DNA from 2 places in the Dietzia sp. MNB45 genome. Region 2 is predicted to be linked to the other one. Evidence: riboswitches for the same ligand, from Rfam matches in the RefSeq annotation. Region 2 holds a riboswitch; the other holds the start of a gene.
What was found. A riboswitch is a leader RNA that binds a small molecule or an ion and turns the genes downstream of it on or off. The one in region 2 is predicted to bind thiamine pyrophosphate.
Positions count from the first base shown of each region.

Region 1: linked by a shared signal. The riboswitch ahead of AB5G72_RS05480 (ABC transporter ATP-binding protein) and the one ahead of AB5G72_RS13465 (3-oxoacyl-ACP reductase) in region 2 are both predicted to bind thiamine pyrophosphate.

Region 1 covers NZ_CP163397.1:1,138,376-1,142,578, forward strand. The annotation lists gene AB5G72_RS05470 (ABC transporter substrate-binding protein) at 1-586, opposite strand, end outside; gene AB5G72_RS05475 (ABC transporter permease) at 583-1,362, opposite strand; gene AB5G72_RS05480 (ABC transporter ATP-binding protein) at 1,359-2,147, opposite strand; TPP riboswitch at 2,181-2,278, opposite strand; gene AB5G72_RS05485 (hypothetical protein) at 2,607-2,786, shown strand; gene AB5G72_RS05490 (hypothetical protein) at 2,860-3,246, opposite strand; gene AB5G72_RS05495 (hypothetical protein) at 3,243-3,602, opposite strand; gene AB5G72_RS05500 (hypothetical protein) at 3,671-4,111, opposite strand; gene AB5G72_RS05505 (C39 family peptidase) at 4,108-4,203, opposite strand, start outside.
Region 2 covers NZ_CP163397.1:2,803,214-2,807,416, forward strand. The annotation lists gene AB5G72_RS13450 (hypothetical protein) at 1-117, shown strand, start outside; gene AB5G72_RS13455 (hypothetical protein) at 190-660, opposite strand; gene AB5G72_RS13460 (hypothetical protein) at 736-1,101, opposite strand; gene AB5G72_RS13465 (3-oxoacyl-ACP reductase) at 1,155-1,919, opposite strand; TPP riboswitch at 2,011-2,108, opposite strand; gene AB5G72_RS13470 (hypothetical protein) at 2,219-2,674, shown strand; gene fgd (glucose-6-phosphate dehydrogenase (coenzyme-F420)) at 2,720-3,739, opposite strand; gene AB5G72_RS13480 (TIGR03619 family F420-dependent LLM class oxidoreductase) at 3,786-4,203, opposite strand, start outside.

The DNA.
Region 1 (4,203 bases), 1.7 Mb from region 2:
GCAGCGACTGGTTGAGACTCTGCTGCACATTGGGGGTTGATATCGAGTCAGGATCGATTCCGGCCTCACGGGCGATGAAGTCGAGGGTCGGTTCCTGGGAGGCCAGCCCCGACAACCCCACGGTCTTGCCCTCCAGATCGGCTGCGGAGGTGATGCCCGACTCCGTCCTGGCGATCAGTGAGGTCAAGGACGTCGGGATCAGTGCCGCGACCGAGATCACGTCGAGTCCCTGTTCGAGGGCGATGAGCGTGTCGGGCTCGTAGGAGATGGCCAGGTCGACCCGCCCCAGGGACACCTCCCGGGCGGCGTCGGCCGTGTTGGACGGCGTCATGAACGTCACGTCGACGCCCGCGTCGGCGTAGGCGCCGGTGTGCTGCGCGGTGTACAGCGCCACATGATCGGGATTGGGGCTCCAGTCGAGCAGAACGCTGACCGGTGCGGCACCGGTCTCCCCTGGATCGGGGTCGTCTGAGGGCGCCTGACATCCGGTCAGAGCCACCGCGGCAGCGGCCGCGATCGCGAGCATGCGGACGCCGGGTCGCGTGCGGGCCCGGCGTTGGATCCTGCTGGGTCGTGTGTCCGTCATGATGGGTTCCTTTCCCCGGTGGGAGTGTTCCACGGGCAGATCAGGCGTTCGAGGATGGTCACGCTGGCGAGGAGGACGCTGGACATGATCGTCAGCACGGCCACCTGGGCAAAGACGAAATCGGTCTGGAGCCGGGGGATCGCCTGGAGCATGAGGTAGCCCAGGCCGTTGGTGGAGCCGGTGTATTCGGCGAAGACCGCGGCGACCGGGGCGAAGGTGACCGAGACGCGCAATCCGGCGAAACCGCGTGGTGCGGCGGAGGGCAGGCGTACTCGCCAGAAGAGTGACCACCGGGTGGCATGCAGGCTCCGCAGCGTGTCGATCAGCCGGGCGTCGACCGTGCGGACGCCGGAGAGAAGATTGAGGGCGACCGGGAAGAAGCACAACAGGGCCACCACGATGACCTTCGGTGCCATGCCGTAGCCGAGGGAGATCGTCAGGAGCGGGCCGATCACGATGACCGGGATGGCCTGGGAGGCGATCAGTAGTGGGGTCATGGCCTGCCCGACGGCAGGCACGAATGCGCTGACGATCACCACGGCCACGGCGACGACCACCCCGAGTACCACTCCGGTGATCGTCTCGGTGGCGGTCAGCAGCGTGGCGGAACCGAGCCGGTCGGGCCAGGTGGTCACGAGCGAGTCGAGCACGGCGAGGGGTGCGGGAATGACGTACTCGGGCACGAGTTCGAGCGAGGTGACCGTGATCCACGCGGCGAGGACCAGCAGGAGCGTGACGCAGGCAGGGGCGGCGGACTGGAGGAGTCGCACGGTCATCGGTCGGTCCCGCCCTCGGTGAGGTGCGATTCCCGGGCCAGGGCCCGGAGCACTTCCCGGCGAGCTGTGGCGAAGTCCTCGTCGCCGAGGAGGACCTCTCGGGGGCGGTCGTCGCCGAACCATCCCGGCCAGGTGCGGACCACACGCGCCGGGCCGCCGGCCTCGTCTCGTGCCAACAGGACCACGCGTTCGGCGAGGAGCAGCGACTCATCGACGTCGTGCGTGACCATGACGAGGGTGGCCGAGGTGTGGGTGATGGTGTCGCGGAGCCACTGCTGGACCTCCGCACGGGTGATCGCGTCGAGCGCACCGAGCGGCTCGTCGGCCAGCAGCACGGGTTTGCGCGCCAGCAGAGCCCGCGCGAGAGCGGCGCGCTGGCGCATGCCCGCGCTGAGGGCTGAGGGACGGGCATCGGACCAGGCGCCCAGTCCCACACGGTCCAGCATGCGCTGGGCCTCGGATCGGGCCACGCGCCGGCGCACTCGTTGGTTGCGGAGACTGATCGCGACGTTGTCGAGCAGGGACAGCCAGGGCAACAGGCTGTCGCCCTGGGGCATCAACGCGCAGGACTCCAGGCGTCGTGCGGGCCGGCGGTCATCGAGGACGGCGGCGGTCCCGGTGGTCGGTTCGACGAGGCCGGCGATCACCGACAGCAGCGTCGACTTACCGCATCCGCTGCGTCCGACAACGGCGATGTGCTCGCCTACCGGAACGGACAGGTTGAGGTCTGCGAGAACCGGGCGGAGCGCGCCCGGATAGGTGTGTCCCAATCCATTCAACGCCACTGCCGTGGTTCCTGGGCGGCTCACGAAAGCCCATGCCAGCGCATCTGACATCCCTCCGCTCGTGTGAACGAGTTCAGGTTCAGCGGGTGTGATCTCAGCCCCGTTCGGTAGGGGCACCCCGTGTCATCGAAGCTGATCTTGCGAATCAGCTCGAAGTCCGAACGTACCACCGGCACGTCTCGGGATCTGATGTGCGTCCATGGTTGGAGCGAGGCGCGGGCGGGCCGCCGTCAGTGGAGAGCGGATTGCCGGCCCGTGTCGGCGTGAGTGCGCCCCCGAGAGGATTCGAACCCCTGACCAGCCGGGTAGAAACCGGTTCGAGGGATGATCTGGCCTGCGCGAAATCGGCCTTGGCCTGCGGTGGAGTCTGCCGGGCTCAGTTTCGATCAGTCTCGAATCGCGGCAAGTGTGGGCAAAATGTGGGCAAAGGTTCTCGAATCCATGTTCTACACTTCGCCCATGCTCTGGACTGAGGATGCGCCCACCCATTGTCCCCACGGGCACGAACTCGGCCCCGACAGGGTCCTCGTCGGCTGGGACGCCGGCCGCGCCGGAAGCCTCGACCACGGCCGGCACATTTTCATCTGCCGCCAATGCGACACCATCATGCCGTGGAAGCCGAACTGTCGACTCAAGTGATCGTGCAACGCAGAAAGCCGCCCCCACCGATAAGGCGGGGGCGGCTCAATCGTGCGAGTAAGGCAGTCTGGCCTCACAGGTCGGGGCTGATCTCAGGTGGCGGGGTCTCGATGTCCTCCGGGTCGACATGGCGCTGCAGCTGCCGGACGATCCTGCGGATGTAGGCGATCGCTGCCTTGTACTTCGCCTCCACCAGGTTCAACCGTTCCTCGAGGCGGTCGATTCGCCGATCCCGCTCGGCGAGCTGCTGCTCTGTCCGCTCGTCCTGCTCCTTGAGCTGCCGCTCGGTCCATTCGCGCTGCTCGGCCATGAACGCCGCCCAGTCCGCCGTCCGGGCCTGGCTGGCGGCGGTCTCATTGGCCTCCTCCCCGGTCTTGCGGGAGAACCGGGCGGTGATCCACGTGCCGACGACGAGGATGACGGCGCCGAGGATGGTGACCAGCCCCTCGCCCCACGTCACCCTTCAACCCCACCTTCGGCGATCACCGGCCCCCGCCGCGGGCCCACCGTGTCAGCGAGGGCAGCGACAATGATCGTCAATCCGGCGAGGTTGAGGATCAACGCCCCGGTGACCCAGCCGCGTGAGGCGTCGCCGAGCGCGGTGGCCGACATGTAGGACAGGCCCCATATCAGCCACAGCATCGACACGAACGCGAGCGCATACCGGGCGAGGACACGCTGCCACACGCCTGCGAGGACTGTCGCTCCGGCGGCGATCCACACGATCGCCCACAGGTGCAGCGGCACGAGCGCGTCGATGAAGTGGGTGAGTCCGCCGGTGCTCGGCTGGTCGATGTAGGCGAACCCGCGGGCCACAGCCCCAGCAGAAACGATGCCCAAGGCGGCTACCCGCAAACGCGGGTGCAGAGGTTCCAGCGCCCGCATCACTCGAGCCTGTGCTGGCCGGTGAAGCTGTCGACGGCGTTGGCGACGTCCCCACGGATCCGCTCGAGCTCAGCGGCGATGGCCGGCGCCTGCTGCGCGAGCCCCACACGGACCGCCTCACGAGCACGGTCAGCCTCCGCGACCAGGACCGCGGGATCGAGGACCGGCGGGCGGGTAGCGGCGACCGTGCGCTCGAGCTTCTGTGCCGTCGTCGGCTGCACCCCGTTCGGCGTGAGCTTGATCGCGAACGTCGTCAGCACCGACACGACGACTGGGATCGCGGCCTTCGCCACGTCCGGCAGCTCGAGAGGCAGGGTCGCCACGAACGACAGCACAGCGACGAGGGCGCCGATGCCCGCGACGATGGTGTTGGCGTTCTTCTGGAAGAAGGTCTGCTTGCGGATCGCTTCAGCGACCACGTCCTCGATGAAGGCGTTCACTTCTTGCCTCCCAGGTAGTCGCGCTGGAACTGCTCGGGAGTGATGCCGAGCTCTGTGGCGCGGGCGTGGACCCAGTCCTCGTGGACGCGGGC
Region 2 (4,203 bases):
GACTCGCTCGGCTACGCCATGGAGGTCGACATGGACGGCAAGTGGACGCGATTCGAGATCAACGACGGTGGCACCAACACCTCCCCCGCGGCCGACGAGGGCACCGGCATCGCCTGAGCCCACCCCGCGGACACCGCTACTCCGCCTGCCCGTCACCCGCCACGCGTGGGTGGGGCGAGGCGGAGTCGGTCATTTCGGCCGACCCGCGCGGTGGACGCGTTCGCGGAGGGCGAGCATCAGTGAGTCCATGCGTGCGGTCTCCTCGAGCAGGTCCGGGACCGCATCAGGGTGGCCGGAGCGGTTGTCGAGGCAGGCGGTGTTCGCCCGCTCCAGCAGCGCGGCGAACTCCGGATCGGAGTCGGTGCGGTCCCTGACGTCGGGATAGGTGCCCTCGAGCGGGGTACCGATCCCGAGCGTGGGCCGGAGCGCGTACCACCGATCGAGGGTCTCGGTCAGCGCCTCCAGCGCCAGGAAGTAGGAACGTCGGGCTGAATCCACCGCGCGCTCGGCGGTGAGCTGGACCGGGTCGGAACCCCGCCGTAGTCGCCGGCGGCGGGACAGATCCTCCAGCCCGGACCGCGCGAGCCAGCCGGTCGCCGCGACCCAGGCGGCGAGCCCGGCGATCACCGTGAGCAGCACCAACGCAAGGATCAGGGGCATACCGTCACCGCCCCACGGCCGATGCGCCGAGCCGCCGAGCCCCAGGCCCCGACCGCAGCACCGACCCCGGGGCCGTCATGATCCCACCAGTGCGTGCAGGACGAGCGTCAGCGGCACGGACAGCAGTACCGCCGCCGAGATGCCGGCCCCGATCAGTTTCCCCAGGCCCGCCCAGCGGAGCTCCGAGCATTCCGCCTCGACGGCGGCCGGTGACAGCGGCGCCGCGAGCCGACCGGCCGCGGACGCCCGCGCCTCCGCGACGGTCGGCCAGGTCGCGGGCACGTGGGCGTGGGGGTCGTCGCCGAGCTCGGCTGCGGCGACAAGGGCACGCTGGTCGTCCCACTCGGTCAGTCGCTGGTCGAGTTCGGCCACCGCCGCCTCGGCCGCCTCGATCCGCCGGCCCTCGGCCGTTCGCGAGGCGGTGACCGAGGGCAGTTCCATTACTCCAGCTTCCCCCACCCGAGCTCGCCCGGGCAAGGGTGACCGCCGCGCCGTCAGCCCTTGACCAACCCGCCGTCCACGATGAGGTTCTGCCCGGTCACGGCCCGTGCCCACGGGGAGGCGAAGAACAGCACCGCGTCGGCGAGTTCGGCGGGGGTGATCGCGCGCCGTAGCGGCGTCCCGGAGGCGATGACGTCGAACACTTCTTCAGGTGTAGCGGCGCTGGCGTCGGTGGTGCGCAGCAGGCCACCGGAGACCATGTTGACCGTGATGCCGTCCGGCCCGAGGTCGGTGGCCAGGGTGCGGGTCAGCGAGAGCGCGGCGGCCTTGGCGGCGGTGTAGTCGTGGTACGGCACCACCGGGTGCTGGAACAGGTTGGTGCCGATGGTGACGATCCGCCCGAACCCGGCTTCCCGCATCCCCGGGAGCGCGGCCTGGGTGGTGGCGAGGGTGCCCTTGACCGCGCCACGCAGCTGCGAGTCGAAGTCCTCCCAGGTGAGGGTCTCCGGCCGCGGCCTGGCGTCGCCGTTGAACTGGAAGTCGACCAGGGCGTTGTTGACCACCGTGCTGATCGGCCGACCGAAGTGGGTGCGGGCCGCGTCGACGAGGGCGCGTACCTCGTCGTCGTCAGTCACGTCAGCGCGTAGTGCGACGGCGCGGTCCTCGCCGAGCTCACGGACGAGGTCGGCGGCGGCGGCCTCGCTGCGTCGGTAGTTGACGACGACGAGGGCGCCCTCGCGGGAGAAGGCGCGGATGATCTCCACGCCGAGTCCGCGGGCTCCGCCGGTGACCAGGACGACCTGCTCGTTGATACGCATTCCACTCGCTTCCCGGTGGTTCCTCACGGGGAGCGCGATGCCCACCTGCCCGCCGCACGATGACCGCACGACTGCCAGGCGACGCCGCCCGGGGCGACTTGCACGACATTCCTCCGCTGGAACTACCCAGTTCAGGTTCGACGGGTGTGTTCTCAGCCGCCCGGATGGGCGGCACCCCGTGTCGAGTGCGAGCCTAGGCCACCCGCGGCCGGCTGAACGCGAAGCCACACTGCCGATCTGTCCCGCGTGGCTGGACAACCGTCCTAGGATCGGCGAACGCCCCCGACGATCGGAGCCCCGTGACCGTCGCCCTGCCGACCTCGCTCGGCCGATTGCGCGCCCTGTTCTCGCAGGCGACGCCGCCGACCGATCTGCCCGCCCCGGGCGACTACCTCGTCACGTTCGTCGGCCCGGCACCGCTGAGGGCGGTGGCGCCGCGCGCGATCGCCCTCGGCGGGATGCCGGGCTGGCAGGGCAAGCGTTTCGCCCCCGGGGGCGGCGCGATGAACCTGGTCGACGACGACGAGGGCCGCCCGCCACGGGAGATCCGGCCGATGCGGGTGACGCTGGAATCCTCGTGGTTCGACGGCGGTCAGGTGATTGTCTGCTCGTACGGCGCCTCGAGCCCGGTGCCGTGGCGCTGGGTGCGCGACGAGTTCCGGCGGCTCGACGACCGGCGCCTGATCGGCCTGACCTTCGCGGGCGGGCCCTGGTCGCGGTTCGCGGCGGCGCCGCTGCTGCTCACCCGGGCCTGAGCCCGGGGTGAGCGGCCGGGTGGGTCACAGGCCCGCCCGCGGCGCCTAGGCGAGGCGACGCAGTCGCGGTTCGAGGTCGGTTCTGAAGAGCTCGAGGAAGCGTTTCTGATCGTGGCCGGGGGCGTGGAAGACCAGGTGGTTCAGGCCCGCGTCGACGTACTGGCGGACCTGCTCGACCGCGTCGTCGGGGTCCGAGGCGACGATCCACCGCTTGGCCACCTGCTCGATGGGCAACTCGTCGGCCAGACGCTCCATCTCGCGCGGAGAATCCACCGAGTGCTTCTGCTCCGGCGTCAACGACAGCGGCGCCCAGAACCGGCAGTTCTCCAACGCGGCGGCCGGGTCGGGGTCGTAGCTGATCTTGATCTCGATCATCCGGTCGATCTTCGCCGAATCGCGCTCGTTGATTCCGGCGCCCTCCTCGACGGCCGGGAGCAACTTGTCGGTGTAGAGCTCCATCCCCTTGCCGGAGGTGCAGATGAACCCGTCGCCCACCCGGCCCGCGTACTTGGCCACAACCGGACCACCCGCCGCCACGTACACCGGCACCCCACCCTCGGGCACGTCATAGAGGAACGCATCCTTGGTGCTGTAGAAATCGCCCTCGAAGCTGGTGGTCTCGCCCGTCCACAGTGCGCGCATGAGACGGACCGACTCACGCAAGCGCGCGAACCGCTCCTTGAACTCCGGCCACTGGCCCTGATGCCCGGTGGCGATCTCGTTGAGCGCCTCACCCGTACCCACACCGAGGAAGATGCGGCCCGGGTACAGGCACGCCATCGTCGCGAACGCCTGCGCCAACACCGCCGGGTTGTAGCGGAACGTCGGGGTGAGCACCGAGGTGCCCAGCTGCAGCCTCTCGGTGCGCTCGCCCACCGCCGTCATCCACGCCAACGAGAACGGCGCATGACCACCGTCGTGACGCCACGGCTGGAAATGATCCGACACCGTCGCCGAATCCATCCCCGCCTGCTCCGCCATCACGGCGAACTCCACCAGATCACGCGGACCGAACTGCTCGGCCGACGCCTTGTAACCGAGCTTCAGGGACGGGGTGTCGGGCATGTGGGGCTCCTTGGGGTCGTAGCGGTGTGATTGATGTGTGTCGCGGTCATGCGCTGATGTACTTCTCGCCGAACCGGGCGATCGACTCGCGCTTGGCGTCCAGCGGGGCGTCGTATCCGTGGCCCTCGATCAGCCACGGGATGACGATGACATCGGTGACGCCCGCGTCCTCGAGTTGGGCGAAACCGCGGCTGCCGTACCGGTCGGTACAGGCCACCTGAATCTCGAACGGCCGGCCGTCCCCGCGGTCGGCGAGGGAGCGGCCGTCGGCCTCGAGCAGTTCTCCGAGGCGGGTGATGGTGGCGGCGATCTCGTCGAATCCCATCATCGCCGAGGTCCACCCCTGGCCGATCCGGACGGCTCGGCGGAGCGCCGGAGCGGTGTGTCCGCCCACGTAGAACGGCACCTGGGCCACGGGCGGCGGGTCCAGTGTGAGGCGGTCGAAGTCAAAGTGCTCACCGTGG